DNA from 4 places in the Cupriavidus sp. SS-3 genome. Region 1 is predicted to be linked to each of the others. Evidence: predicted binding sites of a transcription regulator. Region 1 holds the regulator's gene; each other region holds the start of a gene.
What was found. Region 1 encodes sigma-54, which starts transcription at its own class of promoters, with help from an activator protein. Its sites were predicted from a motif close to TGGCANGNAANCTGCTTT; they were not measured.
Positions count from the first base shown of each region.

Region 2: a site for sigma-54 is predicted at 4,589-4,606, ahead of U9J39_RS27305 (PQQ-dependent methanol/ethanol family dehydrogenase). Genes of this name have one in related genera too.
Region 3: a site for sigma-54 is predicted at 2,631-2,648, ahead of U9J39_RS00325 (ethanolamine ammonia-lyase subunit EutB). Genes of this name have one in related genera too.
Region 4: a site for sigma-54 is predicted at 4,813-4,830, ahead of U9J39_RS00045 (ATP-NAD kinase family protein). Genes of this name have one in related genera too.

Region 1 covers NZ_JAYLVT010000005.1:198,790-206,319, reverse strand. Annotated here, with positions in the region: gene U9J39_RS10545 (PTS sugar transporter subunit IIA) at 1-322, opposite strand, end outside; gene hpf (ribosome hibernation-promoting factor, HPF/YfiA family) at 669-1,019, opposite strand; gene U9J39_RS10535 (RNA polymerase factor sigma-54) at 1,068-2,546, opposite strand; gene lptB (LPS export ABC transporter ATP-binding protein) at 2,669-3,469, opposite strand; gene lptA (lipopolysaccharide transport periplasmic protein LptA) at 3,478-4,122, opposite strand; gene lptC (LPS export ABC transporter periplasmic protein LptC) at 4,243-4,872, opposite strand; gene U9J39_RS10515 (KpsF/GutQ family sugar-phosphate isomerase) at 4,919-5,902, opposite strand; gene U9J39_RS10510 (cation:proton antiporter domain-containing protein) at 6,045-7,530, shown strand, end outside.
Region 2 covers NZ_JAYLVT010000025.1:76,382-83,911, reverse strand. Annotated here, with positions in the region: gene pqqC (pyrroloquinoline-quinone synthase PqqC) at 1-422, shown strand, start outside; gene pqqD (pyrroloquinoline quinone biosynthesis peptide chaperone PqqD) at 419-691, shown strand; gene pqqE (pyrroloquinoline quinone biosynthesis protein PqqE) at 663-1,892, shown strand; gene U9J39_RS27310 (c-type cytochrome) at 2,343-2,666, opposite strand; gene U9J39_RS27305 (PQQ-dependent methanol/ethanol family dehydrogenase) at 2,762-4,525, opposite strand; gene U9J39_RS27300 (quinoprotein relay system zinc metallohydrolase 1) at 4,721-5,665, opposite strand; gene U9J39_RS27295 (quinoprotein dehydrogenase-associated SoxYZ-like carrier) at 5,662-6,474, opposite strand; gene U9J39_RS27290 (ABC transporter permease) at 6,471-7,301, opposite strand; gene U9J39_RS27285 (branched-chain amino acid ABC transporter substrate-binding protein) at 7,306-7,530, opposite strand, start outside.
Region 3 covers NZ_JAYLVT010000001.1:75,107-82,636, forward strand. Annotated here, with positions in the region: gene U9J39_RS00315 (aminoacyl-tRNA deacylase) at 1-166, shown strand, start outside; gene eutC (ethanolamine ammonia-lyase subunit EutC) at 228-1,043, opposite strand; gene U9J39_RS00325 (ethanolamine ammonia-lyase subunit EutB) at 1,053-2,435, opposite strand; gene U9J39_RS00330 (AI-2E family transporter) at 2,658-3,695, shown strand; gene U9J39_RS00335 (FadR/GntR family transcriptional regulator) at 3,759-4,478, opposite strand; gene U9J39_RS00340 ((Fe-S)-binding protein) at 4,604-5,386, shown strand; gene U9J39_RS00345 (LutC/YkgG family protein) at 5,383-6,084, shown strand; gene U9J39_RS00350 (LutB/LldF family L-lactate oxidation iron-sulfur protein) at 6,081-7,526, shown strand.
Region 4 covers NZ_JAYLVT010000001.1:3,885-11,414, forward strand. Annotated here, with positions in the region: gene U9J39_RS00025 (carboxymuconolactone decarboxylase family protein) at 45-386, opposite strand; gene U9J39_RS00030 (acetoin dehydrogenase dihydrolipoyllysine-residue acetyltransferase subunit) at 461-1,576, opposite strand; gene U9J39_RS00035 (alpha-ketoacid dehydrogenase subunit beta) at 1,576-2,592, opposite strand; gene U9J39_RS00040 (thiamine pyrophosphate-dependent dehydrogenase E1 component subunit alpha) at 2,628-3,641, opposite strand; gene U9J39_RS00045 (ATP-NAD kinase family protein) at 3,707-4,774, opposite strand; gene U9J39_RS00050 (sigma-54-dependent Fis family transcriptional regulator) at 5,137-7,143, opposite strand; gene U9J39_RS00055 (LLM class flavin-dependent oxidoreductase) at 7,367-7,530, opposite strand, start outside.

The sequences.
Region 1 (7,530 bases):
GTTCCGGCACCAGCAGGAAGATCAGCAGCGACACCGGCTTGCCGTCCGGCGATTCGAACGGAATCGGCTCGGCCAGGCGCATGAAGGCGGCAAGGGGCTGCTTCAGGCCCTTGATGCGCCCGTGCGGAATCGCCACGCCGGCGCCCAGTCCGGTCGAACCCAGCGACTCGCGCGCGAACAGGTTGTCGGTGACGATGGCGCGCGCCACGCCATGGTTGTTCTCGAAGAGGAGCCCGGCCTGCTCGAACACACGCTTCTTGCTGGTGACGCTGACGTCGAGGGTGATGTTGCCGGGTGGCAGCAATTTGGCCAAACGATTCATGGGCGATGCGCAGGATTTCAGTTAGCGGGCGGATCGTTCCGCCGGGCAGCGGCTGGCTCCCTGACCGCCGCCGGCGGAGGAGACGTCCGGCCCATTATAGAGCAGCGGCTACCCTTGCATTGTGCGGTGCAGCGCGAGCAGGCGCGGCCACGAGTTCTCTCTCTTTGTATGGCGCAGCATACACCTTGGCGCTGCGCTTGCGAACATTTCGGGCTTCCCTGCGTGGCAAGGTTTGCTCCGCTGCCACAGCCGGCACTGTGCCAGGGCGCAAAAAAGCCGCGCTTCGGCGCGGCTTGCCTGTGGAATCCTGGTTCAGCAGCCCTCTGCGGGGCTGCCGGGCACGGGTTTATTGCTGCATTTGCGCTGCGGCCATCTGGTACTTGACCGCTTCGCGGTCGTGGCCTTGCACGCGATCCTTGTAGCGAATCACCTGACGGTCCAGCTTGTCGACGAGTGCGTCGATCGCCGCATACAGGTCTTCGTGATGCGCCTCGACAAAGATGTCCTTGCCCTTTAGATGCAGATTGATTTCCGCGTACTGACGCCGGTCCTTTTCCTTGTGATTGTCGACAGAGAGCAGCACGCTAACGCCAATGACTTGATCGAAATGCCTGACGATTCGCTCCAGCTTCGTTTCCACGTACTCACGCAGAGGGGGCGTGATGTCCAGGTGGTGTCCACTGATCTTGAAGTTCATAGCGCTTCTCCTTCTGAAAGAGCCTCACCAGGCAGGCGGTGGGCTCGGCTACAAAGACTTGCGGAGATTCACTGCGGGGATCTTCAGGGCTTCGCGATATTTGGCAACGGTGCGGCGTGCGACAACGAAGCCTTGCTCACCCAGCAGTTCGGCGATGCGACTGTCGGAAAGGGGATTCCTCGGGTCTTCGGCTCCTATCAGTTGCTTGATCAAGGCGCGGATGGCCGTTGATGAAGCCGCGCCACCGGTTTCGGTGGACACGTGGCTGCCGAAGAAGTACTTCAGTTCGAAAGTACCCATCGGCGTGGCCATGTATTTATTGGTCGTCACCCGGGAGATGGTTGACTCGTGTAAACCCAGTGTATCGGCAATCTCCCGCAAAACCAAGGGGCGCATGGCGATTTCACCGTGGGTGAAAAAGTTCTTTTGACGCTCGACAATGGCTTGCGAGACACGCAGGATCGTGTCGAACCTTTGCTGGATGTTCTTGATCAGCCAGCGCGCCTCCTGCAGCTTTTGCTGCAGCCCCGCGGTGCCGGTCTCGCCCTTGGCGCCGCGCAGGATCTGGGCGTACATGTCGTTGATGCGCAGCCTCGGCATCACATCCGGATTGAGCTGCGCGACCCAGCCGCTGCCGCTTTTGCGCACGAATACGTCCGGCACGACGAAATCCGCCTCCGGCCGGCTGTACGCGTGGCCGGGGTAGGGGGCCAGCGAGCGGATCAGGTCGTGCGCGGCCTTCAGCGCGACTTCGTCGACCTGCAGCGCCTTCTTCAGCCGCGTGTAGTCGCGTACCGCAAGCAGTTCCAGATGATGGGTGACGATGGTCAGCGCCAGTTCGCGCTGCGGGTGGGTCAGGCGGCGCAATTGCAGCGCCAGGCATTCGGCGGCATTGCGTGCGCCGACGCCGGCCGGATCGAAGCTCTGCAGCAGCGTCAGGATGGCGTGGACTTCGTCGGGGTCGAACTCCAGCTCTTCGGGCAGCTCCGCGCAGATCTCTTCGAGCGAGGCGCTCAGGTAGCCGTCGTCGTCGAGCGATTCGATCAGGAAGATGGCGAGCCCCTTGTCGCGCGCCGAGATCTTCAGCGGTGTGAGTTGCTCCATCAGGTATTCGCGCAGCGTGGGCTCGGCATCGCGCAGCTGCATCGGCGTCTTTTCGTCCTCGTCGCCTTGCGGCCGGCGGGCGAAGTCGTCCAGGCTCCAGTCGCTGTTGCCGTAGTCGTCGCCGCTGCTGTTGTCGCCGTAGCTGTCATCGGCGGCGCCTTCGGCGCGGGCGTCGCCATTGCCCTGGGGCTCGGCGGGGGCGGGCGCGGGCGCGCTCTGTACGTTGACCGAGCCATCGGCCGCCACGCGCAGCGGGCTTTCGATCCAGTCGTTCTCCCGCTCGAGCAGCGGGTTTTCCGTCAGCGCCTGTTCGACTTCCTGCTGCAGTTCCAGCGTGGAAAGCTGCAGCAGCCGGATCGACTGTTGCAGCTGCGGGGTCAGTGCCAGGTGCTGGGAGAGGCGGAGCTGTAGCGACGGTTTCATGCGACCTATTTTATGCGCATCTTTCCGATGTTGGAACGGAAATTGCTATCGCTTATGCGCCGTGATCGCCGCTGACTCTCCCGCCGCGCAGCCATGGCTGCCCGTGCCGGGCAGCCGTCTTGTCACATGCGGAAGTTCTCGCCCAGGTAGACGCGCCGCACGGCGTCGTTGGCGATGATGTCTTCGGGCTGGCCCGCGGCCAGCACCGTGCCTTCGCTGATGATGTAGGCGTGGTCGCAGATGCCGAGCGTCTCGCGCACGTTGTGGTCGGTGATCAGCACGCCGATATTGCGCGCCTTGAGGAAGCTGACGATGCGCTGGATCTCGCCCACGGCGATCGGGTCCACGCCGGCGAAGGGTTCGTCGAGCAGGATGAAGCGCGGCGACGACGCCAGCGCGCGCGCGATTTCCACGCGGCGGCGCTCGCCGCCGGACAGCGACAGCGCCGGGTTGTTGCGCAGGTGCGCGATCTGCAGGTCGTCGAGCAGGGCATCGAGGCGGCGCTCGATCTCGGCCTTGGCCAGCGGCTTGCCCTTGTCCAGCTGCAGCTCCAGCACCGCGCGGATGTTCTCCTCGACGTTGAGCTTGCGGAACACCGAGGCTTCCTGCGGCAGGTACGACAGCCCCATGCGCGCGCGCTCGTGGATCGGCAGGCCGCTGATGTGGTCGCCGTCGAGCACGATATCGCCTTCGTCCAGTGCCACCAGGCCGACGATCATGTAGAACGACGTGGTCTTGCCCGCGCCGTTGGGGCCGAGCAGCCCGACCACCTCGCCGCTCTTCACATCGAGCGAGACGTCCTTGACCACCGTGCGCGAGCCATAGCGCTTCTTCAGGTGGCGCACGACCAGCGTGCTGCCGCCGGGCAGGACGGAGTTGGCTTCGACGACAGGCTTGTCGGCAATGGTGGCGGTATCGGTCATGGGTACGGTCAGGGTTTGTTGGCGGGCGCGGGCGCCGACTTCAGGTCCAGCGGCGAGCCGCCTGCGGTGCCGGACTTCTGGTCCTGGCGCGGCGACAGCACCGCGCGCACGCGGCCAGACGGGTTGGCCGCCGCGGCATCGCCGCTGCCGCCGCCCGCCGCGGTATAGAGTTCCTTGCGGCTGTCGTAGGTCAGCACCGCGCCGCGGATCTCGTCGAGCAGCTTGGCGCCCTGCAGCCGCGCCATGCGGGCATTGCCGATCAGCTTTGAGAATTCCTGCTTGCCGTCGTACTCGATGCGGTCGCCCCAGCCGTCGATGTATTCGTCGACACCCTCGCGCTTCTGGCGGATATAGGCCTGCCTGCCCGGCTTCGAGGTGGCCACGGCGAACTGGTAGCCCTCGGGGTCGGTGCGCAGCTCGGCGGCGTCGGACTTCAGGATCATGGTGCCCTTGGTCAGCACCACGTTGCCGGTCAGCGTATAGATCTGCTTGACGTCGTCATAGCTGGCGTTGTCCGCCTCCAGCACCATCGGCTTGTCGCGGTCCGCGCGCTCGGCTAGGGCAGGCTGGGCCAGCAGGCCGAAGGCCAGGGCCAGCGCGAGCAGGGCCGGGGCGGTGCGTCGACGGGACGATGTCGTCAGGGAAGCGGTCATGTTGGCAGGGTTGCTTGAGGGCGTCTGGATGCGTGGTGGTGCGGTTTGCGCGGACTTTGGCGCGTGCGCTGCAGGGCGGTGCCGGCCGGCACCGCATGCACGGCTGCGCCGGACCGGGACTCAGGATCCTGGCGCACGGCCCGGGGACGGCCCGGTGATGATGGTGCCGCGTACATTGCCGAGCAATTGTACTTCGCGGGTGACGTTATTGAAGATCAGTCCGTTGGCGGTCATGACCGAGGGCCCGCGCGTCAGCTTGACCGGCTTGTCGGTCTTGACGATGTCGTCATTGACCAGCAGCTGGAAATAACTCGACGCCGCGGTCAGCTGCGGATCCTTGGACGGGTCCTTGCCCTGCTGGCGCAGCACGTGGCCATTGCCGTACAGGTCGATCACCGTGCCTTCGGCGTTCATGCGGCCGATGTCGGCGCGCGCGGTCACCGGCGGGCGGTCCGGCTCGTAGGCGCGCATCGCGGGGCGCGTGACCTCGTAGGTCTGGTCGTCCTCGAAATGGACCATGCGCTCGCCGGTGAAGCGGATCTTGGTACTACCGTCGGGCGCCAGCTCGGTGGCCGAGAAGCGGTCCATGAAGTAGTCCGGCTCGTGCTTCTTGGTGGTCTGCGCGGCCTGGTCTTCCTTGGGGGAGTTGATCTGGACCAGCCAGAACGTGCTGCCCGCCACGATGGCCATCAGCAGCAGCGGCAGCAGCCGCATGACGATGCCGCTGAGGGAGGCGAGGAGTGCCTGCATGGTGTCCTTGGCGTTGTGCTGCTGGTGCCGTCGGTGGCGCGCCGGCTCAGATGACCTTGGCGCGGGTCAGGTCGTGGATATGCAGCGCGCCGGTCAGGCGCCCGTCGTCGTCCACCACCAGCAGCTGGTTGATGCGGTTGGCTTCCATCACCTGCACGGCTTCCACCGCCAGCTGGTCCTGGTTGACCACGTGCGGGTTGCGGTGCATGACCTCGCCGATCGGCACGGTCTTCCAGTCGCGCGGGGTTTCCAGCAGGCGGCGCAGGTCGCCGTCGGTGAACACGCCGATGGCGCGTCCGTCGGGATCGACCACCGCGGTCATGGCCATGCCCTTGCGCGTGATTTCCATCAGCGCCTGGGCCAGCGGCGTGCTTTCGCGCACCTCGGGCACGGCGTTGCCGGTGCGCATCACGTCGCGCACGTGGGTCAGCAGCTTGCGCCCGAGCGCCCCGCCGGGGTGCGAGCGGGCGAAGTCTTCCTCGCCGAAGCCGCGCGCATCCAGCACCGCCACCGCGAGCGCGTCGCCCAGCGCCAGCGCGGCGGTGGTGCTGGCGGTCGGCGCCAGGTTCAGCGGGCAGGCTTCCTTCTCGACCGCAGCGTCCAGATGGACGTCGGCCAGCTTGGCGAGGTTGGAGTCCGGGTTGCCGGTGACCGAGATCAGGCGCGCGCCGATGCGCTTGACGATCGGGATGATCGACAGCAGCTCGCCTGTCTCGCCGGAATTGGAGAAGGCGATCAGCACGTCGTCGCGCGTGACCATGCCGAGGTCGCCGTGGCTGGCTTCGGCCGGATGCACGAAGAACGCGGGGGTGCCGGTCGAGGCCAGCGTGGCCGCGACCTTGCGGCCGATATGGCCGGACTTGCCGATCCCGGAAACGACCACGCGCCCGGTGCATAGCAGGATCAGCTGCACGGCACGGGCAAAGTCGCCGTTCAGGCGGCCGGAAAGTGCGGAAACCGCATCGGCTTCAGTCTGGAGCGTGTCGCGGGCGAGCCTGAGTGCTCGATCCGCATCGAAATTGGCTATCATGGCGACGAAGTATACCAACGAATGCGACCGCACCTGAGCCGACCCTGGCGCGCGTCGTGCTCGCCCGTGCTCGCCGTATTTCCGCCGGCAGGGTGCCCGTGCCGGGTCGGCCGCGCGCCTCGCCGGTCACCCTGACCGCCTGATGCATTCTCCGCTGGAACTGACCTTGGTGCTGCTGGCCGCCGCCGTGTTCGGCGTGGTCGCGTTCCGCATGCTGCAGCTGCCGCCGATGCTGGGATACCTGGCCGTCGGCATCCTGATCGGGCCGCATGCGCTGGGGCTGGCCAGCGATACCGCGCAGACCAAGTACCTGGCCGAATTCGGCGTGGTCTTCCTGATGTTCTCGATCGGGCTGGAATTCAGCCTGGCCAAGCTGCGCGCGATGAAGCGGCTGGTATTCGGCCTGGGCGGCTCGCAGGTGGTGCTGTCGATGCTGGCGGTGGTGCCGGCCAGCTGGGCCTTCAACTGGCTGTTCCCGCTGTCGTGGCAGGCCTCGGTGGCGCTGGGCGGGGCCCTGGCGATGTCGTCCACCGCGATCGTGTCCAAGATGCTGTCCGAGCGCATGGAGCTGGAAAGCGAGCACGGGCGCAACATCATCAGCATCCTGTTGTTCCAGGACCTGGCGGTGGTGCCGCTGCTGATCGTGATTCCGGCGCTGTCGCGCGACCCGGGCGACCTGGTGATGGCGCTCGGACTGGCCACGCTCAAGATCGTGGTGGCGCTGGGCACGATCTTCTTCCTGGGCCAGCGCCTGATGAGCCGCTGGTTCCACGTGGTGGCGGCGCGCCGCTCGCAGGAACTGTTCATGCTGAACCTGCTGCTGGTGACGCTGGGCACGGCGGCGCTGACCGAGCGGCTGGGCCTATCGATGGCGCTGGGCGCCTTCATGGCGGGCATGCTGATCTCCGAGACGCCCTACCGCCACCAGGTGGAAGAAGACATCAAGCCGTTCCGCGACGTGCTGCTGGGCCTGTTCTTCGTCACCATCGGCATGCTGCTCAATATCCGCGTGGTGCTGGACCACGTATGGCTGGTGCTGGCGCTGCTGGTGGTGCCGGTGCTGTTCAAGCTGGTGCTGATCGCGGTGCTGGCGCGGGTCTTCGGCTCGCGCCAGGGCGTGGCCATCCGCACCGGGCTGGGGCTGGCGCAGGCGGGTGAGTTCGGCTTCGTGCTGCTGAACCAGATCGACGGCCTGAACCTGGTCGACCCGGTGCTGATCCAGGTGATCCTGGCGTCGATGCTGCTGTCGATGCTGGCCGCGCCCTTCCTGATCCAGTACAGCGACGCCATCGTGCTGCGCTTTGCCGCCAACGAATGGCTGATGCAGTCGCTCAACATGACCCGCATCGCCGCGCAGAGCCTGCAGACCGAGAAGCACGCCATCATCTGCGGCTTCGGCCGCAGCGGCCAGAACCTGGCGCACATGCTGGAGCGCGAGGGCATCAACTACGTGGCGCTCGACCTGGACCCCGACCGGGTGCGCGAGGCCGCCGCCGCGGGCGATACCGTGGTCTACGGCGACGCCGGCCGGCGCGAGGCGCTGATCGCGGCGGGCCTGCACCGCGCCGCGGCGCTGATCGTGACCTATGCCAACACGCCGTCGGCGCTGAAGGTGCTGCACCATGTGC
Region 2 (7,530 bases), on a different contig from region 1:
CCGGCGGCATCGAGGCCTGGCTGCGGCTGGGCCAGGCCGTCGGCCTGGAGCGCGGCGCGCTGCTGGAGCACCAGCAGGTGCTGCCCGGCGTGCGCTTCGCCGTCGACGCCTATGTCAATTTCGCGCGCCGCGCGCCGTGGCAGGAAGCGGTGTGCTCGTCGCTGACCGAGATGTTCGCGCCGAAGATCCACCAGGAGCGGCTGGCCGGCTGGCCCACGCACTATCCGTGGATCGAGGCCGGCGGCCTGGATTACTTCCGCTCGCGCATCCCGCTGGCGCAGCGCGACGTCGACCACGGCCTGCGCGTGACGCTGGACTACTTCCGCAGCGCGGCGCAACAGCAGCGCGCCCTCGATATCCTGCAATTCAAGCTCGACGTGCTGTGGTCGATGCTCGATGCCATCCAGCAGGCCCAGCCATGACCGCCGGCACGCAAGACCTCGCCACCCCGACCCTGCACCGCACCTTCCGCCTGCAGTGGGAGGACTCGCAGCAAAGCTGGGTGCTGCTGTATCCGGAAGGGATGGTCACGCTCAACGACAGCGCCGCCGCGATCCTGCAACGCTGCGACGGCAACCATACGCTCGACATGCTGATCGACGACCTGCAGGCCGCCTTTGGCGTGCAGGGCATCGCGCCGGAGGTCCATGCCTTTGTCAAACATGCCACCGAACGCGGCTGGCTGGTCTGAGCCCGCGCCGCCCGGCCCGCCGCTGTGGCTGCTGGCGGAGCTGACCTACCGCTGCCCGCTGCACTGCGCGTTCTGCTCCAATCCGGTCGACTATGCCCGCCATGCGCAGGAACTGGATACCGCGCAGTGGTGCGACGTGTTCAGCCAGGCGCGCGCGCTGGGCGCGGTGCAGCTGGGCCTGTCCGGCGGCGAGCCGCTGCTGCGCAAGGACCTGGAGACGCTGGTGCGCCATGCGCGCGGCCTGGGCTTCTACACCAACCTGATCACCTCCGGCGTGGGCCTGACCGATGCCCGGCTGGCGGCGCTGCGCGAGGCGGGCCTGGACCATATCCAGCTGTCGTTCCAGGACTCCACCCGCGAGCTCAATGATTTCCTGTCGAGCACGCGCACGTTCGAGCTTAAGCAGCGCGTGGCCAGGCTGATCAAGGCGCACGGCTATCCGATGGTGATGAACTGCGTGCTGCACCGGCATAACCTGCCGCATGTCGGCACCATCATCGAGCTGGCCTTGCAGCTGGGCGCCGAGTACCTGGAGCTGGCCAATACGCAGTACTACGGCTGGGCCTGGGAGAACCGGCAGGCGCTGATGCCGACCCGGGAACAACTGCGCGAAGCCGAGGCCGTGGTGCGGCAGTACCGCGCGCGCATCGGCCGGCAATGCCAGATCCTGTTCGTGGTGCCGGACTATTTCGAGGAACGGCCGAAGAAATGCATGAACGGCTGGGGCACCACCTTCCTGGGCGTGGCGCCCGACGGCACCGCGCTGCCGTGTCACGCGGCCCGCATGCTGCCGGACCTGGCACTGCCCGACGTCAGGACGGAAACCCTTCACGACATCTGGCACCACAGCGACGCCTTCCGCCGCTTTCGCGGCACGCAATGGATGCCGCAGCCGTGCCGGTCCTGCGAGCACAGCGAGGCAGACCTGGGCGGCTGCCGCTGCCAGGCCTTCCTGGTCACCGGCGATGCCGCCGCGACCGACCCCGCCTGCGCCAAGGCGCCCGGGCATGGGCGCCTGCGCGAGATCGCGTTGGAGGGGCGGCTGGCGGTGGCGCAAGCGCGCGAGTATCCGATGGTGTTTCGCAGCGATGCCAACTCGTTGAGATTGGGTTCATCGCGGACAAGCGGGCACGAAAGGCCTGAGGTATCGCCCGCGACAACGCGTGCGAGCGCAGCGACGCACTCCGTGCCCGAGCAGTAGACCTAAGATTGGGAGCGCGCGCAGCGCAGCCGAAGGCGTCCCACCAATAGCGCCCGCAGCAGGTTGCCTACACCCTGTTGGGATCGTTCAAAAGTGGGGGATCGTAGGCACCGTCCCTGACTCACATAGCGTTAGCAGGTTCGAACGGGCACCCACGCCAAACGGAAATCACCACCGCCCGAATCACCAACGCCGCGGAATTGATTGCCAGCCGCACAGGCGACGCGTTTCTTGCCTACTTCTTGGCGCTCGGCCAAGAAGTAGGTCGCCGGCTGCGCCGGCGAAACAGCCACGCCCGCCAAGCACGACAAACCAAGAACCGACGGATGGGGGCAAGCGCTGAATCAACGCCCGCGCCGGCGCCGCCGCAAGCGGGTCTTGCGCCGGCCGCCGACGCCCGCAACGGCCCCGCGTCCGACGCAGCGTCCGCCGCCCACGCCCCGCCCCCCCTCAGCCGACCCCAAGCACCCACTCCGCCAGCTTCTTCGCATCATCCTCTCCCAGACTTCCATGCGGCGGCATGGGGATCCTGCCCCACGCCCCCTTGCCGCCCTCCCGGATCTTCTTCGCCAGCGACGCGGCCGCCTGGCTGTCGCCCTTGTACCGCGCCGCCACCTCGGCAAACCCCGGCCCCACCAGCTTCGACTGCATGCCATGGCAGGAAAAGCAGCCGCTCTTGTCCGCCAGCGCCTGCATCTCCGCCGCCGTGGCGGCCAGCGCCGCGCCCGGCAACATCGCGCCAACCGCAGCCAGCGCCATCCATTCTTTCTTCATACCTGTATCCCGATACCGTGGCGACCGGGCCCCGCGCACGCCATGCATCGCCGCTGCGATGCCATGTACGCGGGGCTGAATCACCGTTGATTCCCTCAGCTCTTGTGCAGCTTGAACACCCACACCGAGCCGCCCTGCTCCAGGAAGTTCACGCGCTTGGCCACCTCGCCGCCCCACAGCGGCACCGCGCCGCCCCAGCCGGAGACCACGGCGACGAACTGCTCGCCGTTCTCTTCCCACGTGACCGGCGGCGCGACCACGCCGCTGCCGGTCTGGAACTGCCACAGCTCCTTGCCGGTCTTCGCGTCGGCGGCCTTCAGGTAGCCTTCCGGCGTGCCCCAGAACACCAGCCCGCCGGCGGTGGTCATGGCGCCGCCCCACAGCGGCGCGCCGTTCTTGACCTCCCAGACGATCTTGCCGGTCTTGGGGTTGATCGCGCGCAGCGAGCCGATGTAGTCCTCGTTGAGCGGCTGGATGGTGAAGCCCGCGCCCAGGAACGCGGCGCCCTTCTTGTAGCTGATGGGCTCGTTCCAGATGTCCATGCCCCACTCGTTGGCGGGCACGTAGAACAGGCCGGTCTGCGGGCTGTAGGCCATCGGCTGCTGGTTCTTGCCGCCCAGGAAGCCGGGCGCCGCGAACACCGACTTGCCCTTCTTCTCGCCGTTGGCGGCGGCCGGGTCGCCGGGGCGCCCCTCGGCGACGTAGTTGGGGCGGCCGCTCTTCAGGTCGATGCCGGTGGCCCAGGTGATCTTGTTCACGAACGGGAAGGCATTGACCAGCTTGCCGCTGGTGGCATCGTTGACGTAGAAGAAGCCGTTGCGGTCGGCCTTGCCGCCCATGCGCTTGCCGTCCAGGTCGAAGGTGATGAACTCGTTCACGCCGTCGAAGTCCCAGCCGTCGTTGGGCGTGTTCTGGTAGTGCCAGACGATCTTGCCGGTGGCGGGATCGAGCGCCACGGTGGAGGCGGAGTAGAGGTTGTCACCCTTGCGGATATGGCTGTTCCACGGGCCCGGGTTGCCGGTGCCGAAGTAGGCCAGGCCGGTGGCCGGGTCATAGGTGCCGCCCAGCCACGTGGCCGCGCCGCCGGTCTTCCAGGTCTCGCCGGGCCAGCTGGCGTTCTGGGTGCCGGTCATGCCGATCTCGGTCTTGTTGCCGTCCTTGTCGTACTTGTAGCCCATGTGGCCTTCCACCACCGGCCGCGACCACACCAGCTGCCCGGTCTTCGCGTCGCGCGCCTCGACGCGGCCGACCACGCCGAATTCGCCGCCCGAGATGCCGGTCAGCACCAGGCCCTTGGCCACCAGCGGCGCGGCCGTGTACGAATAGCCCGCGGCGTAGTCCTCGAGCTTCTCTTTCCAAACCACCTTGCCGCTGTTCTGGTCCAGCGCCACCAGTTGCGCGTCGAGCGTGCCGAAGATCACCAGGTTGTCGTACAGCGCCGCGCCCCGGTTGACCACGTCGCAGCACGGCATGATGCCTTCGGGCAGGCGGTGCTCGTACTTCCACAGCTTGCGCCCGGTCTTCACGTCGAGCGCATAGATGCGCGAATACGACGCGGTGACAAACATCTTGCCGTCGTGGATCAGCGGCTGCGACTCCTGCCCGCGCTGCTTCTCGCCGCCGAACGAGAACGACCACGCCGGCACCAGCCGGCCCACGTTCTTGGTATTGATGCGCGCCAGCGTCGAATAGCGCTGCCCCTGCGGGCCCATGCCCCACGACAGCACGTCGCCGGGGGACTTCGCATCGTTCTCGATCATGGCGTCGCTTACCGCCGCCTGCGCGGCAACGCTCGCCGCGGCGGCCGCGATTGCCGCCGCGGTTGTCGCAATTGCCAGCCCTACTCGTAAGGTCCTCATTGCCATCTCCTCTCTTGTTTTCGATTTCGCTGGTGCGCCACTGCGCCACACACCAGCACGCAAATGGCAAATCCCATGCCAGTGGGGCGGGGCCCGATCACGCGCCCTGCAAGCCCGCCGCAAGGCTGCGGCCCGCGCCAGCGTGCAACACTGCGTTGCAGCTGCGCCAGAATTGAACAGGCACCGTCGGCCCCGTCACTGGCCCAGCGCGGCTTCTTCGTGCGCCGGGTAGAGATGGATCACGTTGCGCAGGTACTCGGCCGGCAGCGCGCCCCAGCGCGCATAGGGCTCGGGCACCGGCATGGCCATGACCTCGGCCAGGTCGCGTCCCTGCGCCGCGGCCTCGCGCAGGCGCGCGTCGAGCCATTGCAGGTAGGCACGCGTCTGCGCGATGGCTTCCGTGCCGCCCAGCGCGGGCCCGTGGCTCGGAACCAGCAGGCGCGCCCCGCTCTGCTCCATCAGCGCCTGCAGCCGCGCCAGGCTGTCGAGCCAGCGCCCGATATGCGCGTGCGGCGTGGTCGGAATGCGCTCGCGGAACACCAGCCCGCCGGCAAAGACGATGCCGGCGGCGCGGTCCAGCAGCACCAGGTCTGCGTCGGTATGGCCTTCCAGGCGGATCAGTTCCAGCGTGCGGCGCCCGATCGTCCGTGTGCCGGCCTCCAGCGCGTGCAGCGGCGGCGCGGGCTCGGTGCCGCGCATCCAGTCGCCGCACAGGCGGTAGAGGTTGTCGGCATAGGCCGCGCCCTCGCGGCGCGCGCCGTCGATGGTGGCGGGCAGCGCGCTGCCGCCCACGTCGGCATAGGCCTGGTTGCCGAAGAAGTAGTCGGGATGCAGGTTCAGGTTCAGCACCAGCCGTACCGGCGCGCCGGTCAGCGCGGCGATGGCGCGGCGCTGCTGCTCGCCGTACTCGCGCGAGGGGCCGGTGTTGATCACCACCACGCCGTCGCCGGTGTCGATGAAGGCGGTATTGATGATGTTGCAGCCATTGGCCGGGGCGAAGTCGGCATTGGCGCCTTCCAGCAGCCACACGCCGGCGGCGATCTCGCGCGGCGCCAGGCGGTAGTCAGGTGGCTGCGCGGGCGCCGCGAGGACCGCAGCAGTGGCCAGCCACAGCAGCAGCGCCGGCAATACGCGCTTCATGGCGACACCCGCGCCGCAATGCGGTTGCCGTTGTTGTCGTGGCCGGACACGGTCATGCCGGGCACCACCGCCTCGCGCAGGTCGAACGAGAAGATCGGGTTCTCCGCCACGGGCTCGTGCAGGGTCAGCCGCAACAGCGGCTGCCGCGTCGCGTCGGCCAGCACCAGCGTCTCGAGATAGAACGCCGGGATGCCGGCGACCAGGCCGGTGTCCATCGGGTGCATCACGCGCAGGCGCACGCGCGCGCCGGCCTGGTCCTGGCCGTGACCCAGGCCAGGGTACACGCGCGCCTCGACCCGGTTGAGGGTGCGGCTCCAGCTGCCGTCGCGGCGGGTCGCCCCGGGCACGGTGCAGCCACCGCCGCCGGCGTCGACCCACGCGCTGCCGACATGCCAGGTGCCGTCGCGCGTGCGCGCCGCCACCCGCACCGGCGAGGCCTGCTCCAGCTTGAAGCGGAACGACAGCGACGGCCGCACCCGCAGCGGCTCGAACGCCAGCACCGGGCGGATCGGGTTGCGGTCCACCGCCACCACGATGCGCTCGACCTCGCCCAGCGCCGACGCGTCGAAGGCAATCGGCACGCGCATGGGGTCTTCCGCGAAGGCGGGCCCGGTCACGCGCACGCGGCTGTCGAACACTACCGGGCCCTGCTGCAGCAGCTCCTTGTGGATCCAGGCCCATTGCGGCGACTGCATCGGATCGCTGTGCACGATGCCGGCACCGGCGCCCGGTGCAGCCGACACCGTCGGGACAGACAGCGCCAGCCATGCCAGCGCCAGCAACGCCAGGCCCTGCCGGTGGCCGGTCATGCCGGTTGCCCGCGACGCGCCATGCCGCGCTGCGGGTCGTAGCCGCGCAGCGCCAGCGCGAAAAACACCACCGCGCTGGCCGCGACGATGGCCAGGCTGTGCGGCGCCAGCTGCCCGTACAGCGCAAAGCGGATCGCCTCGACCGCATGCGTGAACGGGTTCAGCCGCGCCAGCTGGTACACCGCCTCGGCGCCCGACTCCTGCAGGCGCCACAGCGGATACAGCGCCGAGCTGATGAAGAACATCGGGAAGATGACGAAGTTCATGGTGCCGGCAAAATTCTCCAGCTGGCGCACATGGACCGACAGCAGCAGGCCGAGCGCGCCCAGCATCAGCGCCGCCAGCGTCATCGCGCCCAGGCCGGCCAGCAGGTGCAGCGGCGCGAAGCGGATGCCGAACGCCGCCGCCACCAGCAGGAACGCCGCCATCTGCAGCAACGACAGCAGCGTTCCCGCCGCCAGCTTGCAGCCCAGCAGCCAGCCGCGCGGCAGCGGCGCGGTCAGCAGCAGCCGCATCACGCCCATCTCGCGGTCGTACACCATCGCCAGCGACGACTGCATGCCGTTGAACAGCGCGATCATGCCCAGCAGCCCGGGTGCGACATAGACCTGGTATTCGATGTAGCTGTCGTACGGCGGCGCGATCGCGACCCCCAGCGCATTCTGGAAGCCTGCGGCGAACACCAGCAGCCACAGCAGCGGCCGCACCAGCGACGACAGCAGCCGCCCGGGCTGGCGCAGGTATTTGTGCAGTTCGCGGCCGCAGACCGCGCGCAGTGCGCGCCAGCGATGGCGCATCGACGGTGGCAGGGTGGCGGGCATGGTCATGGGGTCAGGTCGGGGCGCGGCACGCGGTGTCGGCTTCGTCGGCGCCCAGGGTGTCGAGGTTGTTCTTCGGATGCAGCACGCCTTCGACCGGCGCCGTGCCGACCAAGCCGTCCGGGTGCGCCAGCATCAGCGGCTGGCGCAGCTGGCGGTCCCAGCGCCGGAACGACAGCGGCGGGCCCTTGAAGCCGTCCACCACCACCTGCCCCGCGGCCAGCGCCTGCGCCTGCGC
Region 3 (7,530 bases), on a different contig from region 1:
GATGGCATACGGCATGACAACTTATGTGGACGACAGCCTGATGCAGCAGCCCGAAGTGTATTTCGAGGGCGGCGACCACCAGGACCTGGTGCACATGAGCGGCGACCAGTTCAAGCAACTGATGTCGGATGCGGGGCATGGGCAGTTCTCGCGCCGCATGATGTAAGCGGTGCGACGGCAACGGCCACCACGCGGGTTGCGGCCCGCGCGGTGGCCGTTTTGCTGTTTCAGCGGATCTGTGGCGATGCCTCGGCGCCTGCGGGCAACGCCGGCGCGCTGTCGTCCTTCAGGTCTACGCCGGAGCGCCCGAGCGCCGCCGCGCCGCAAAGCAGAAACACCAGCCGCTCGGCGGCCTGCGCGCAGGACAGCCCCTCGGGGCGCACATTGGAGATGCAGTTGCGCTCGGCATCGGTGCGGCCGACACGCGGCGCATGGGTCAGGTAGATGCCGAGGCTGTCGGGCGAACTCAGCCCGGGCCGCTCGCCGATCAGCATCACCACCTGGCGCGCGCCCAGGCGCTCGCCGATCTCGTCGCCCAGCGCCACGCGCGACTGCTCGGCCACCACCACGGGGCCGATCTGCCAGCCCTGCGGCAGACGCTGGCGCGCCGCCTGAAGCAGCGGCAGCGCATGGCGCTGCGTGGCCAGCGCGGACAGGCCATCGGCGATCACGAACACCACATCAGGCGCCTGCTGCGGTCGTGCCGCGTCCAGCCGCTTACGGCTGGCTTCGTCGAGACGACGGCCCAGGTCGGGGCGGCGCAGGTAGTGCTCGCGGTCCGGCGCCGCGCTGTGCACGGCCACGTGCGGCAGCCCGGCCGCATCCAGCGCCGCGGTGACGGTGCCCATCTCGAGCGCCAGATGCACCGCATCGCGCGCCTGGGCATGGGCCAGGCCGAAGGCCAGCACGGCGTCGGTGGGCTGGCTGTGGCCGGTGCGGCCCAGCGCGATGCGCGCGCGCGTGAAGCGGCGCAGCCGTTGCCACGGGTCGGCTTCGGCCGGGGCGGGAGCGGGGCTGGCGGGCGCCTGGCGTTTGGCCGTCATCGCGGTGCCTTACAAGGTGTGGGCCATCTGCAGCAGCGGCTGGCGCGCCGCGGGCTCCAGCAGCCGGCCGGCGCCGTCGGCAATGCCCATGCGCTGCAGCCAGGCCTCGAATTCCGGCGCCGGGCGCAGCCCCAGCACTTCGCGCAGGTACAGCGCATCGTGGAACGAGGTGCTCTGGTAGTTCAGCATGATGTCGTCGGCGCCGGGCACGCCCATGATGAAGTTGATGCCGGCCACGCCGAACAGCGTCAGCAGCGTGTCCATGTCATCCTGGTCGGCCTCGGCATGGTTGGTGTAGCAGACGTCGCAGCCCATCGGCACACCCATCAGCTTGCCGCAGAAGTGGTCTTCCAGCCCGGCGCGGATGATCTGCTTGCCGTCGTACAGGTACTCCGGCCCGATAAAGCCGACCACGGTATTGACCAGCAGCGGCGAGAACGCGCGCGCCACCGCATAGGCGCGCGCCTCCATGGTCTGCTGGTCGACGCCGTGGTGCGCGTCGGCCGACAGCGCGCTGCCCTGGCCGGTCTCGAAATACATCAGGTTGTCGCCCACGGTGCCGCGCGCCAGCCCCTGCGCGGCGTCGTGCGCCTCGGCCAGCAGCGACAGGCTGATGCCGAAGGCGGCATTGGCGCGCTCGCTGCCGGCAACGGACTGGAACACCAGGTCCACCGGCGCGCCCTGGCCGATCGCGCGCAGCGTGTTGGTGACATGGGTCAGCACGCACGACTGCGTGGGGATGTCGAAGCGGCTGCGCAGCTCGTCGATCATGCGCAGCAGCGAGACGATCGCGCCGAGGTTGTCCGAGGCCGGATTGACGCCGATGGTGGCATCGCCGCAACCATAGAGCAGCCCGTCGATGATCGACGCGGCAATGCCCTTGGGGTCGTCGGTCGGGTGGTTGGGCTGCAGCCGCACCGCCAGCCGGCCCGGCAGCCCCACCGTGCTGCGAAAGCGCGTGACCACCTGGCACTTGCGCGCCACCGCGACCAGGTCCTGGTTGCGCATCAGCTTGCTCACCGCCGCCGCCATCTCCGGCGTGATGCCGGGCGCCACCCGCGCCAGCGTGGCGCTGTCGGTCTCGTGCCGCAGCAGCCAGTTGCGCAGGTCGCCCACGGTGGTGGCATCGATCGCGGCAAAGGCGGCGGCGTCGTGGCGGTCGTGGATCAGGCGCGTGACCTCGTCGTCTTCATAAGGCACCAGCGCCTCGTTGAGGAAGCGCGTCAGCGGCACCTCGGCCAGCGCCAGCCTGGCCGCCATCCGCTCCTGTTCGCTCTGCGCGGCAAGGCCCGCCAGGGCATCACCGGCGCGCGCCGGGCTGGCCCTGGCCAGCAGCGTGCGCAGGTCGGCAAAGACGTGGCGGTGGTTGCCGATGGTATGGGTGTAGGCCATGCGTTGCGTTCCCGGACTTGGCGACAAACACGGATCGCGCGGCAAGCCGCGGGCCGCGCACGATTCCCCCTAATATAGACACCCTTTGCGTGTGCCGATATGCCAACATCGGCGCCAGATCGCGGCGGCAAGTGCGAACCAAGCAGCGACTGACGCAGCCATTACACCTGGATCGGCGAGAATCCAGAATTCCTTTCAGCAAATTGCATGCCGGAGACACCGATGAAAGACCCCGAACCGACCGTCACCCCGCGCCTGCCGCCGGCCGCGTGGTACAGCGTCGGCACCGTCGCCTACCTGCTGACCGTGCTGGCGCTCTGGACCGTGCTGCACGCCAACCTGGTGGCGGCGCTGCTGTCCGGGCTGCTGCTGTATTCGCTGGTGGACGTGCTGGCGCCGCGCCTGAAGCGCCTGCACCAGCGCCACGACGCGCTCGCGGTGGCAATCCTGTCGGCGCTGATCCTGCTGGGGCTGACGCTGGCGGGCTGGCTGCTGGTGCGCTTCGTCAGCGGCGAGGGCAATACCCTGGACGGCCTGCTCAACCACGTCGCCGACATCATCGACCGCTCGCGCGGGCAGCTGCCGCCGTGGGTCAGCGACGCGCTGCCCAACGGCGTCGACGAACTGGCCAACACGCTGATCGACACGCTGCGCGAACACGCCGCGATGGCGCAGAAGCTGGGCGCCGAGGTACTGCGCACGCTGGTGCATATCCTGATCGGCCTGGTGATCGGCGCGATGGTGGCGCTGTACCGCGCCGTGGCGCGGCCCAACCGGCGCCCGCTGGCAGCCGCGCTGGTGGCGCGCGCGCGCACGCTGCAGCAGGCGTTCTCGCAGTTCATCTTCGCGCAGATCCAGATCTCCACCATCAACACCGTGCTGACCGCGCTCTACCTGCTGCTGGTGCTGCCGCTGTTCGGCGTGCACCTGCCGCTGAGCAAGACCCTGGTGGTGATCACCTTTGTCGCGGGCCTGCTGCCAGTGCTGGGCAACCTGATCTCGAACACGGCCATCGTGGTGGCCTCGCTGTCGGTATCGCTGCCGATCGCGGTGGGCTCGCTGGTGTTCCTGGTGGTGATCCACAAGCTCGAGTACTTCCTCAACGCGCGCATCATCGGCGCGCGCATCCAGGCCGCGGCGTGGGAACTGCTGATGGTGATGCTGCTGATGGAAACGCTGTACGGCATCCCGGGCGTGATCGCCGGGCCGATCTTCTACGCGTACCTGAAGCGCGAACTGGCCGGTGCCGGGCTGATCTGAAGGCAGTGGCCGGCACGCCGGGCCGGTGGTAGGACCAACTCCCGGCCTCAACCGCCTCGGTATTCAGGCCCCGTCCTGCTCCACGCGGCTGCGCACGAAGTCGATGTGGGTCTGCATCGCCGTGCGTGCCTCTTCGGGGCGGCGCGCGCAGATGGCATCGCACAGCGTGCGGTGCTGCAGCAGCAGCAGGTCGGAGGCGCCGTCGTCCTGTTCGCGCAGGCCGGTGCCGTTGATGGTGATGTGCTCGCGCAGCATGCCGATCACGCTGGTATGCAGGTGCAGGAACATGGTGTTGTGCGAGGCCTGGGCGATGGCGTCATGCAGCTGCGCGTCGGCATCGGCCTCGGCCTGCTTGTCGTCGGCGGCGCGCGCGCGTTCCAGTTCGGCCATCAGCGCACGGATGCGCTTCACGTCGGCGGCATCCGCGCGCAACGCCGCGAAGTAGGCGGTGGCGCCTTCCAGCACGCGGCGGAACTCCAGGATGTCTTCGCGCAGCGCGGGATGGTCGGCCACCAGCTGGCCCCACGGCGAGGCAATGCCGGCGCGCAGCTGGTCGGTGGCATAGACGCCCGCGCCGCGCCGGCTCTGCAGCAGGCCGCGCGCGGCCAGGCGCTGGATCGCCTCGCGCACGGTGTTGCGCGCCACCGCGTACTGCTCGGCCAGCGTGCGCTCGGCCGGCAAGCGCGTGCCGGGTGGCCAGGTGCCGTCGAGCAGCGCGGTTTCCATGCGCCGCATCACCGACTCCACGCGTCCGCGGGCATTCCCGTGCCTGGCTGCCGTCATGCCGTATTCCCTCGCTCCTGAACGTGCGCGGAGCGCATTCTGAATTGGTCCGACCAATTTGAACCGCCGCGCGGAAGCGGGAATTATGCGCCCAAACGTGCGACCCAGCACGTGTGGAGCGAGACATGAAGGATCGTCAGTACCCCAGCGGCCCTGCCCCCACGCAGGCCTACCTGTTTGCCACCTGCCTGGTCGACATGTTCGTGCCGCAGGCCGGCCTCGATGCCGTGCGGCTGCTCGAGCGCGAAGGCCTGACCGTGCATTTCCCGCGCGGCCAGAGCTGCTGCGGCCAGCCCGCCTACAGCAGCGGCAACCCGGACGCGGCGCGCGCGGTGGCGCGAGCCCAGCTCGACCTGTTCGGCCAGCCATGGCCCGTGATCGTGCCGTCCGGCTCGTGCGCCGGCATGATGCGGCACCACTGGCCGCAGCTCTTTGCCGACGATCCGGTGGCCGGCCCGAAGGCGCGCGAACTGGCCGGGCGTGTCTACGAGCTGGGCGAGTTCCTGCTGCACGTGCTGAAGGTGGACTTCGGCACTGCCGCGTCGTCGGCCCAGCCGTCGGAGCGCATCGTGCTGCATACCTCGTGCGGCGCGCGCCGCGAAATGGGCACGCGCGGGCACGGCGTGGCCCTGGTCGATGCGCTGCCGGGCGTGACCCGCGTCGAGCATGCGCGCGAGTCGGAATGCTGCGGCTTCGGCGGCACCTTCTCGCTCAAGCATCCCGATATCTCGGGCGCCATGGTGCGCGACAAGGTGGCGTCGGCCTGCGCCACCGGCTGCGACCGCCTGGTCTCGGCCGACTGCGGCTGCCTGCTCAATATCGGCCATACCGCCGCGCACGACCGCGCCCCGCTGCAGGTAGAACACCTGGCCAGCTTCCTGTGGCGCCGTACCGGAGGTGCCGCATGAGCACGCCTGGCGCCCGCGAACGCATGCTGGGGCGGCTGCGCGCCGCCGCGCCCGTGCCATCACCGCAAACCACTGAGCTCGATCGGCGCATCGACAGCCATTTCGAAGCGCGCCGCCACGGCACGTCAGCGACGGGCGACCGCGTCGCCGCGATGCAGGCCGCGCTGCAGGGCCTGCATGCCGAGGTCTGGTGCGCCGACTCCACCGCCTGGCCCGCCTTGCTGGCTGCGGAACTGGCCAGGGCCGGCGTGAAGCGGCTGCTGCTCGATCCGGCCAGTCCGGCCGGCGCGGCGCTGGCAGCCGCGTTGCCGGCGGCGATCGAAGCCATCGGCTACGACCGCCCGCTCGAGGCGTGGAAGGCCGAACTGTTCGACACCGTCGATGCCGGCTTCACCGTGGCGCGCTCCGGCATCGCCGCCACCGGCACGCTGGTGCTGGCGCCCGACGCGGGCTCGCCGCGCACGGTGTCGCTGGTGCCGCCGCTGCATGTGGCGCTGGTGCGGGCCTCGACACTGCATGACGACCTGCACATGGCCGCCCGCGCCGAGCGCTGGGCCGGCGGCATGCCGACCAACCTGGTGCTGGTCTCCGGCCCGTCCAAGACCTCGGACATCCAGCAAACCCTGGCCTACGGCGCGCATGGTCCGCGCCGGCTGTGGGTGGTGATCGAGACCGATAACGCGGAGGCCGCGCGATGAGCGAGCAAACCCTGCAGTTCGTTGCGCCGCAGGCGTTCAAGGCCCGCGCCCGCGAGGCGCTGGACGACCCCAAGCTGCGCCAGAGCTTTCGCGGCGCGATGGACTTCCTGCAAGGCAAGCGCCTGGCGCAGTTTCCCGACGCCGACGAGCTCGAGCGCCTGCGCGACCTGGGCGAGGCGGTGCGCCAGCACGCGCTGGCCAACCTGCCGGACCTACTGGTGCAGCTGGAACAGAAGCTGACCGCCGCCGGCGCGCAGGTGCACTGGGCCGAGACCGCCGACGAGGCCAACGCCATCATCCACGGCATCGCCAGCGCCAGGCAGGCAAGGCGCGTGATCAAGGGCAAGTCGATGGCCAGCGAGGAGATCGAGCTGAACCATTTCCTGGCTGAACGCGGCGTGGCGTGCATCGAGTCGGACATGGGCGAGTACATCGTCCAGCTGGCCGGCGAGAAGCCCTCGCATATCGTGATGCCGGCGATCCACAAGACCAAGGGCGATATCGCGCAGCTGTTCACCGAGCATATCCCCGACACGCCTTATACCGAGGACGTCGACGCGCTGATCCAGACCGGCCGCCGCGCGCTGCGCCAGGCCTTCGTCGAGGCCGACATCGGCCTGTCCGGCGTGAACTTCGCCGCCGCCGACACCGGCACGCTGTGGCTGGTGGAGAACGAGGGCAACGGCAGGCTCTCCACCACCGTGCCCGACGTGCATATCGCCATCATGGGCATGGAGAAGGTGGTGGCCAGGCTGGAGCACATCGTGCCGCTGTCGACGCTGCTGACGCGCTCCGCCACGGGCCAGGCCATCACCACCTATTTCAACCTGATCTCCGGCCCGCGCCGCGCCGGCGAGCGCGACGGCCCGCGCGAAGTGCACCTGGTGCTGCTCGACAACGGCCGCACCCAGGCCTATGCCGACGCGCAGCTGCGCGCCACGCTGCAATGCATCCGCTGCGGCGCGTGCATGAACCACTGCCCGGTCTACACCCGCATCGGCGGCCACGCCTACGGCACCACCTACCCGGGCCCGATCGGCAAGATCCTGTCGCCGCATCTGCTGGGGCTGGACGCCACCGCCGACCTGGCCACCGCCTCGAGCCTGTGCGGCGCCTGCGGCGAGGTCTGCCCGGTGCGCATCCCGATCCCGCAACTGCTGGTGCGCCTGCGCACGGAGGCCAACCGCGCGCCCGACCAACCGGTCGCCAACCCGCTGCGCGGCCAGGGCGCCAAGTACAGCCGTGGCGAGCACCTGGTGTGGCGCTTCTGGAGCGGCGCCTATGCGCACCCGGCGGCGTACCGGCTGTTCCGCTGGGCCGCGACGCGGCTGCGCGCGCTGACACCGGCGCGGCAGCTGGGCTGGACGCAGCACCGCACGCCGCTGAAACCGGCGGCGAAGAGCCTGGCGGACCTGCTGAAGGAAAAGGGGCAGCCGGAGTAGGCGG
Region 4 (7,530 bases), on a different contig from region 1:
TTGGGAAGCTGCCCGGGAATGGCGATGCGCCGAGTCTAGCAACCCTAGGCGTTGAGCGCATCGAAATACGCCAGCGCCTTGGCCGCGTACATCGCGCCGGGGCCGCCACCCATCTCGATATTGACGGCGAGCACTTCGGCCAGTTGCTCGCGGCTCGCGCGATGGCGCAGTGCCTGGCTGGTGTGGAACAGCACGCAGTCGTCGCAGCCCTTCTGCACGGCGAGTGCGACCGCCACCAGTTCCTTGAGTTCGGCGGGCAGGCTGCCCTGTTGCGTGGCAGCCTTCATCACGCCCTGGAAGGCGCTCATGGTGCCGGGCTGGGCCTGGCCGAGCGCGCCGAATTGCTTGTTGATCTCCGCCAGGCGGGTCTTCAGGTCTGTGGTCATGTGTAAGTGTCCTTTGGTAAATCGGCCCCGGGGGCCGCCTGGACGGCGCATGGTGGCGCCGTCCGGGGGCGGCATCAGCCGGCCAGGTGGGTCTTCAGCAGCGCGTTGAAGTCGTTGGCCTTCTCCATCTGGCTCATATGGCCGGCATCGGCAAAGACCTTGACGGTAGCGTCGGGCGGCGCCGCCTCGGCATGCGCGGCCGGGATGATGCGGTCCTGGCCGCCCCACACCACCAGCACGCGCTTGCCGCTGTCGGCCAGGCGCTGGCCCGGCTGCTCGCTCTGCCGGCCGCCGCCGAACAGGCCCTGGCCGAGCGCGGTCAGTGCCTCGTCGACGCCATCGAGCCGCTTGTAGCGCAACAGGTCGTCCAGCATCTGCCGGCTCACCAGCCCCGGGTCGGCAAACAGCAGCTCGACCACGGGCTTGAGCTCGCGCCGCGACTGCGCCTTGACGAAGCCGTCGGTGTAGGCGCTGTTGACGGCTTCGCCGAAGCCGACCGGCGACACCAGCGCCACCGACAGCACCCGCTGCGGCGCATCCACGGCCAACTGCGCGGCCACGCCGCCGCCCATCGAGTGGCCGACCACATGCGCGGCGTCGATCCCGGCTTCGTCCATGAAACGCGCTACAAAGCCGGCCATCTGCGCCAGCGTCGTGCCCGCGAGCCGCGGCGACGACTGTCCGTGGCCGGGCAAGTCGAGCGCCACCACGGTGTACGCGTCGGCCAGGGGATCGAGGTTGAACAGCCAGTTGTCCAGGTCTCCGCCAAAGCCGTGGATGAAGAGCACGGCCTGGGCGCCGTCGCCCTTGCGGGCATAGCGGACCCGGATGCCGTCGACCTCGGCAAACTGGTACGCGCTGGCGGCATCCTCGTCGCCGCTGTCGTCCGCCGGCGTTTCATAAGCCGCGACGTATTCATCGATCTGCGCATCGCTCACCTCCGCAGGGGCCAGCACGCCAAGCAGCGCCTTCACCGGCAGCACGTCGCCGGCCTGCGCCACCTTGCGGCGCAGCGTGCCCGCGTCGGGCGCCTCCACCGCATTGGCGATCTTGTCGGTTTCCACATCGAGGATCGGCATGCCCACGGTGATCTCGGTGCCTTCGTCGACCAGCCAGGCATTGACCGTGCCTTCCTTCATCGACAGGCCCCATTTGGGCATCACGATCGGGGTGATTGCATCCGTTGCCATCAGTGCTTGCCTCCCTTCACGGTCTTGCGCGCGGCATTGACGATCTGTGCCGCACTGGGGATATACAGGTCTTCCAGCGTGGGCGAGAACGGCACCGGGGTATGCGGCGGGCACACCATCTCGATGCCGGCCTTGAGCGCGCCGAAGGCCTGCTGCGCGACCTGCGCCGAGATATCGGTGGCGATATTGCAGCGCGGGCTGGCTTCATCCACGACGACCAGGCGCCCGGTGTTCTCTACCGACTCCAGCACCGTATCCATGTCCAGCGGCGAGAGCGTGCGCAGGTCGACGATCTCGGCCTCGATCCCCTCCTTCGCCAGCGTCGCCGCCGCTTCCAGCGCCCGATGCACCATCAGCCCGTAGGTGACGATCGACACGTCCTTGCCGTCGCGCACGATATTGGCCTCGCCGAACGGGATGGCATAGGCGCCTTCCGGGACATCACCTTCGAGGCCATAGAGGTTCTTGTGCTCGCAGAAGATCACCGGGTCGTTGTCGCGGATCGCCTGGATCAGCAGCCCCTTGGTGTCGTACGGCGTGGACGGGCACACCACCTTCAGGCCGGGGATATGCGTGAACAGCGGCGTCAGCATCTGGCTGTGCTGCGCGGCGGCGCGGAAGCCCGCGCCGACCATGGCGCGAATCACCACCGGGGTCTCGGCCTTGCCGCCGAACATGTAGCGGAACTTGGCGGCCTGGTTGAAGATCTGGTCGAAGCAAACGCCCATGAAGTCGATGAACATCAGTTCCGCGATCGGGCGCATGCCGCACGCCGCGGCGCCGATGGCGGCGCCCACGTAGGCGGATTCGGACAGCGGCGTGTCCAGCAGCCGGTCGCCATGCTTGGCATACAGGCCCTTGGTCACGCCCAGCACGCCGCCCCAGGCGTCCTTCTCGCCGTCCGCGCCGGCGCCGCCGACGATGTCCTCGCCCAGCATGATGACGCTGGGGTCGCGGGTCATTTCCTGGTCGATCGCCTCGTTGATCGCCAGCTTGATGCTCAGTTTGCGAGCCATGTCTGTCTCCTGATAATTGGTTTGCGCGTGGCGGATCAGTAGCTGACGTAGACGTCGGTCAGCAGGTCTTCCGGGCCCGGCTGGGGCGCCGCCTTGGCTTCCTGCACGGCGTGCTCGATCAGCGCGGCGACTTCGCGGTCGATCGCGTCCAGCTCTTCGCGCGCGATCACGCCGGCTTGCGTCACGGTGCGGCCGAACAGCTTCAGGCAATCCTTGTTGGCGCGGATGTCATCGAGTTCGCCGGCAGCACGGTAGGTCTGCGCATCGCCTTCGAAGTGGCCGTAGAAGCGGACCATCTTGCATTCGAGCAGCGACGGGCCGCCGCCCTCGCGGGCGCGGCGGATGACTTCGCCGGCGGCTTCGTGGACCGCGAAGAAATCGGTGCCGTCGACGGTCACGCCCGGGATGCCGAAGCCCGCGGCGCGGTCGACGTAGCTGTCGACCGCGGTGCCGTAGTCGCGCGAGGTCGATTCGGCGTAGCCGTTGTTCTCGATCACGAAGATCACCGGCAGGTTCCACACCGCGGCCAGGTTCAGGCTTTCCAGGAAGGTGCCCTGGTTGGAGGCGCCGTCGCCGCAGAAGGTAATGCCGACCTCGCCCTTGCCGCGGAACCTGGCCGCCAGCGCGGCGCCGCAGATCAGCGGCGCGCCCGCGCCGAGAATGCCGTTGGCGCCCATCATGCCCTTGGACAGGTCGGCGATATGCATCGAGCCGCCCTTGCCATTGCACGAGCCGCCCTTCTTGCCGTAGATCTCCTTCATCATCGCCACCGGATCGACGCCCTTGGCAATGCAGTGGCCATGGCCGCGGTGCGTGCTGGCAATGCGGTCGCCGTCGTGCAGGTGATGCAGGATGCCGACGCCCGCGGCTTCCTCGCCCGCGTACAGGTGGACAAAGCCCGGGATGTCGCCGCGCGCGAAGTCCACGTGCAGGCGCTCCTCGAAATCGCGGATGGTGCGCATCTTGCGGTACACCGTCAGCAGCGTCTCCTTGTCGAGCGGCAGCGCGCCGCGGGATTGCGCCGGATCTTGCGAAGCTCTGGCTGTCATCTCTGTCTCCTTCGTTTTCAGGTGTTGCACTTCAAGAAAATCGGTGGGTGCGCGGCCCGGCGTGCTCAGGCCAGGACGTGCTGCGGCACGCTGCGCATCAGCTGGTGGCGCGCCGCGTGGCGCATGCACGCGGCGACGTCGATGCTGCGGAATGCGTGGTCGTGCAGCGTGACGGTGACTTCGTCGTCCGGGCCGAAGGTCAGCTCGCGCTCGCCGTCCAGCGCGACGACGCCGCTGCGCTGGCGCACGCGATGGGGGCGGCCGTGCGCGAGCCGCTGCCAGCCGGCGATGGGAACGGTGCACATCAGGCCGGGCGCAATCGGCGCGCTCAGTTCGAATTCGCCCGCGCCCGGCGCCGCCAGTTCGATCGCAAGGCCGCCCGCTTCGCGCCGACCCACCGGCTCGAGCAAGCCGGCGATGGCGGACAGCCCGATCGCCTCGGGGTCGGCAAAGGACACGTAGACCGCGGCCAGCGTGTCGGTCTTCCACAGCGCGCGCGCGCCGATGAAGTGTTCGTGCGAGATCACCGCGTCGACCAGCGCGATGTCGCGGCGGAAGGTGCCATTGCCGTCGCGGATGACGATGTCCAGGCGCTTGTTCGACGCCAGCGCCTGGCTGGCTGGAATGCGGCCGGTGGCATAGAGGCCGGTGGCGAGCCCGGTGATGGTGGGCTCGCGCATCTCGGGGTAGGCATTGTTGGTGCCGGTCGACAGTCCTGCGATCGGCACCGCGCCGCATTCGCGCGCCACGGCGCGGTGGGTGCCGTCGCCGCCCAGCACGATGATCGCTGCCACGCCGGCATCGGCCATGCAGCGCGCGGCATGCAGCGTGTCGTCGACGCGCGAGGCCACCGGCATGTCCAGATACGCGACCTCGGGCAGGCTCGAATCCGGTCCCTGGCGGTGCGCCAGGTGCCGTGCCAGCATGACGCGCAGGCCCTCGCGATCGGGCATCATCAGCACGCGCTGCACGCCGCACGATGACAGCGCGGCCAGCAGCCGCAGCACGATATTGACGCGGTCAGCCAGTTGCAGGCTGTTGGCGTTGGCGATCACGCGGCGGATGTCGCGCGCCGAAACCGGATTGGCGATGATGCCGACCAGCGGCGCATCGGCGAACCTTGGCTGCCCCATTGCCTGTCTCCTGTGTTGTCGTTGTGGTGACAGGCGACATTGCAATGGCTGTGCCAGTGGCCGGATGGCATCGCGATGGCACAAGGCGGGCGGTTGCGGGGCCCTGGCTTCAGGGATAACCCGCAAAAATCGCTGCCGCTTGCGACGGGCGAGCGGCCTGGGTGGCCGTCAGGGCGAGACAGGTGTCACAGTGCAGGTGTATGGAGTGGACACGCGTAACGTCTTATCACCGGCGTGGCCGCACGCCTGGCGAAAGCCGGCGTCAAGAGAAATCCGGAAGACGAAAGGCCGCGAACGGCGTCGCAGAAACGGGTACGCCCGGCAGCCGCGCCAGCGCTGCCGGCCTTGCCTACGGCGCAGTGCTACGCCTGCTCCCCGCCGTCGCGCCGGTTAGGCGACTGGATGCCGTAGCGCTCCATGCGCCGGTACAGCGTCATGCGGCTGATGCCGATCTGGCGCGCGACCGCGCTCAGGTTCCAGCCCGAGGCGCGCAGGTACTGCATCAGCAGCATGCCCTCGGGGGGCAGCTGGTGCGGGTCGAACGGGGCGGCGGTGCCGTGGTCCGGGGCGCGATCGGCTGATGCCGGCTGGGCCGCTACGGCAGCCGGTTCGGCGGTGCCGGCGACGGCATCGGGCAGGTCGTGCACGTCGATATAGCCGCCGCTGCAGACCGCGCGCGCGTACTCCAGCACGTTGCGCAGTTCGCGCAGGTTGCCCGGCCAGCGGTGGCGGCGCAGCCGCTCGCTCGCGGCCGGTGACAGCGTCACCGGTTCGACCGCGCCTTCCTGCAGCAGCTTGCGCACCAGCCAGTCCAGGTCGGTGCGGGCGCGCAGCGGCGGCAGTTCGAAGCGCGCGCCGTTCAGGCGGTAGTAGAGGTCCTCGCGGAAGCGGCCGTCGGCCACCAATTGCTCCAGGCGATGGTGCGTGGCCGAAATGACGCGCAGGCGTACCGGCACCGGGCGCGCGGCGCCCACCGGCAGCACCTCGCCCTCGGCCAGCACGCGCAGCAGCCGCGACTGCAGCTCGCGCGGCATGTCGCCGATCTCGTCCAGGAACAGCGTGCCGCCGTCGGCCTCCTGGATCAGCCCGCGCTTGCCGCGCGAGCCGGCGCCCGAAAAGCTGTTGGGCAGGTGGCCGAACAGCTCGCTCTCGATCAGGGTCTCCGGAATCGCCGCGCAGTTCACCGCGACAAAGGGCCCGGCGCGGCGCGCGCTGGCCTGGTGCAGCGCCTTGGCGAAGAACTCCTTGCCGCTGCCGGTTTCGCCCTGGATCAGCAGGTGGATCGGGGAATCGACCAGACGCGCGGCGCGCTCCAGCTGCTGCGCCAGCGCGGCGTCGCCGCCGCTGAGCGCCGCCAGCGGCGCCGGCATCGCCACCTGCGCCGGTGCCGCTGGAGCTTGCCAGCCCAGCGCGGGCGGCATCACGCTCAGGTACAGCAGGCCGCCGCTGCGGTTGAGCGCGACCAGGCGCTGCTCGCTGGGACGCGAGTAGACATAGCGGCCCAGGTCTTCGAGCCGGGCGTCGAACAAGGTCTCGAACGGCTGCCCGAGCACGGTGGCGCCGGGCATGCCGGCCAGTTCGGTTTCCAGCATCAGGCGGGCGCGATGGTTGTGGCCGACGATGCGGCCGGCATCGTCGAGCGCCAGCAGGTATTCCGGGTTGACGTCGACGAACTCGGGCGCGACGTTAAGCTTAAGGATCCAGTCGCGCCGGTGCGCGCGCAGGAAGTTGGCGTTCTCGATATGCGCGGCGTAGATGCGCACCATCTGCAGCGCCAGGCCCTGGCTGTCCTTGGCCTGCGGCGAGACCAGCGCGGAGATGTCGAGGATGGCGTGCAGCGTGCCATGCGTGTCGAACAGCGGCGCGGCGGTGCAGGTCAGCGGGATATGGGTGGCATCGAAATGGTCGGCCTGGTGCACGGTCAGCGCCTGCCCGGTGACCAGCGCGGTGCCGACCGCGCAGGTGCCGGCGCCGCTCTCGCTCCATTCCGCGCCAAGGTAGAGGCCGGCGTGGCGCAGCGCGGCATCGGTGTGGGTGTCGCCGATATAGTCGACCGTGACGCCCTGCGCATCGGTCAGCAGCACCACATAGCCCAGCGCCGCCACCTGCGCGTGCAGGCTCTGCAGGCCGTGGCGGGCGATGCGGGCGAAGTCGTCGATGCGTTCCTGGTGTTCGCGCAGGCGCGTCTGCGGCAGGATGCGCGCCTCCTGCATGCGCGAGGGATCGAGCCCGTACTGGTGCACGCAGCGCCGCCATGAATTCTGGATGATCGCGTCATGCGCGATGCGCTCCGCGAGCAGGGCTGGCGGGGATAGGTAGGCGGTGGCCTGGACCACCGTCTCGATGTGCTCGCGTTGCCGCAGGTCCATCGCTGTCTCCTGTCGTCGCTGCCCCTCGGCCCCTGGAGATTGCTTGGGGGCGGCGGATCGGGCGGACTATGTGGGCGCGTGCCTGGGTGGCCACGCCTCTGTCTGGTGTCGGCCTTCTAATGTATCCGAGCGCCTCGGCGCTATGCAAACCAGAACCGGCAGGAAATGAAAGACAGCGGCCGGCGCACGCCGCAAGTGCGGCGTGCGTCATACCGGCAACGGCTCAGAGCGCGGCGTTGGCCTTGAGGCTGCGCGCGGCAGCCGCGGCGATCTCGAACGATCGCAGCCGCGCCTGGTGCTCGTAGATCTGGCCGGTGATCATCAGCTCGTCCGGCTGCAGGTCATCGACAAAGCGCTGCATGCCGGCGCCGACCACATCCGGGTCGC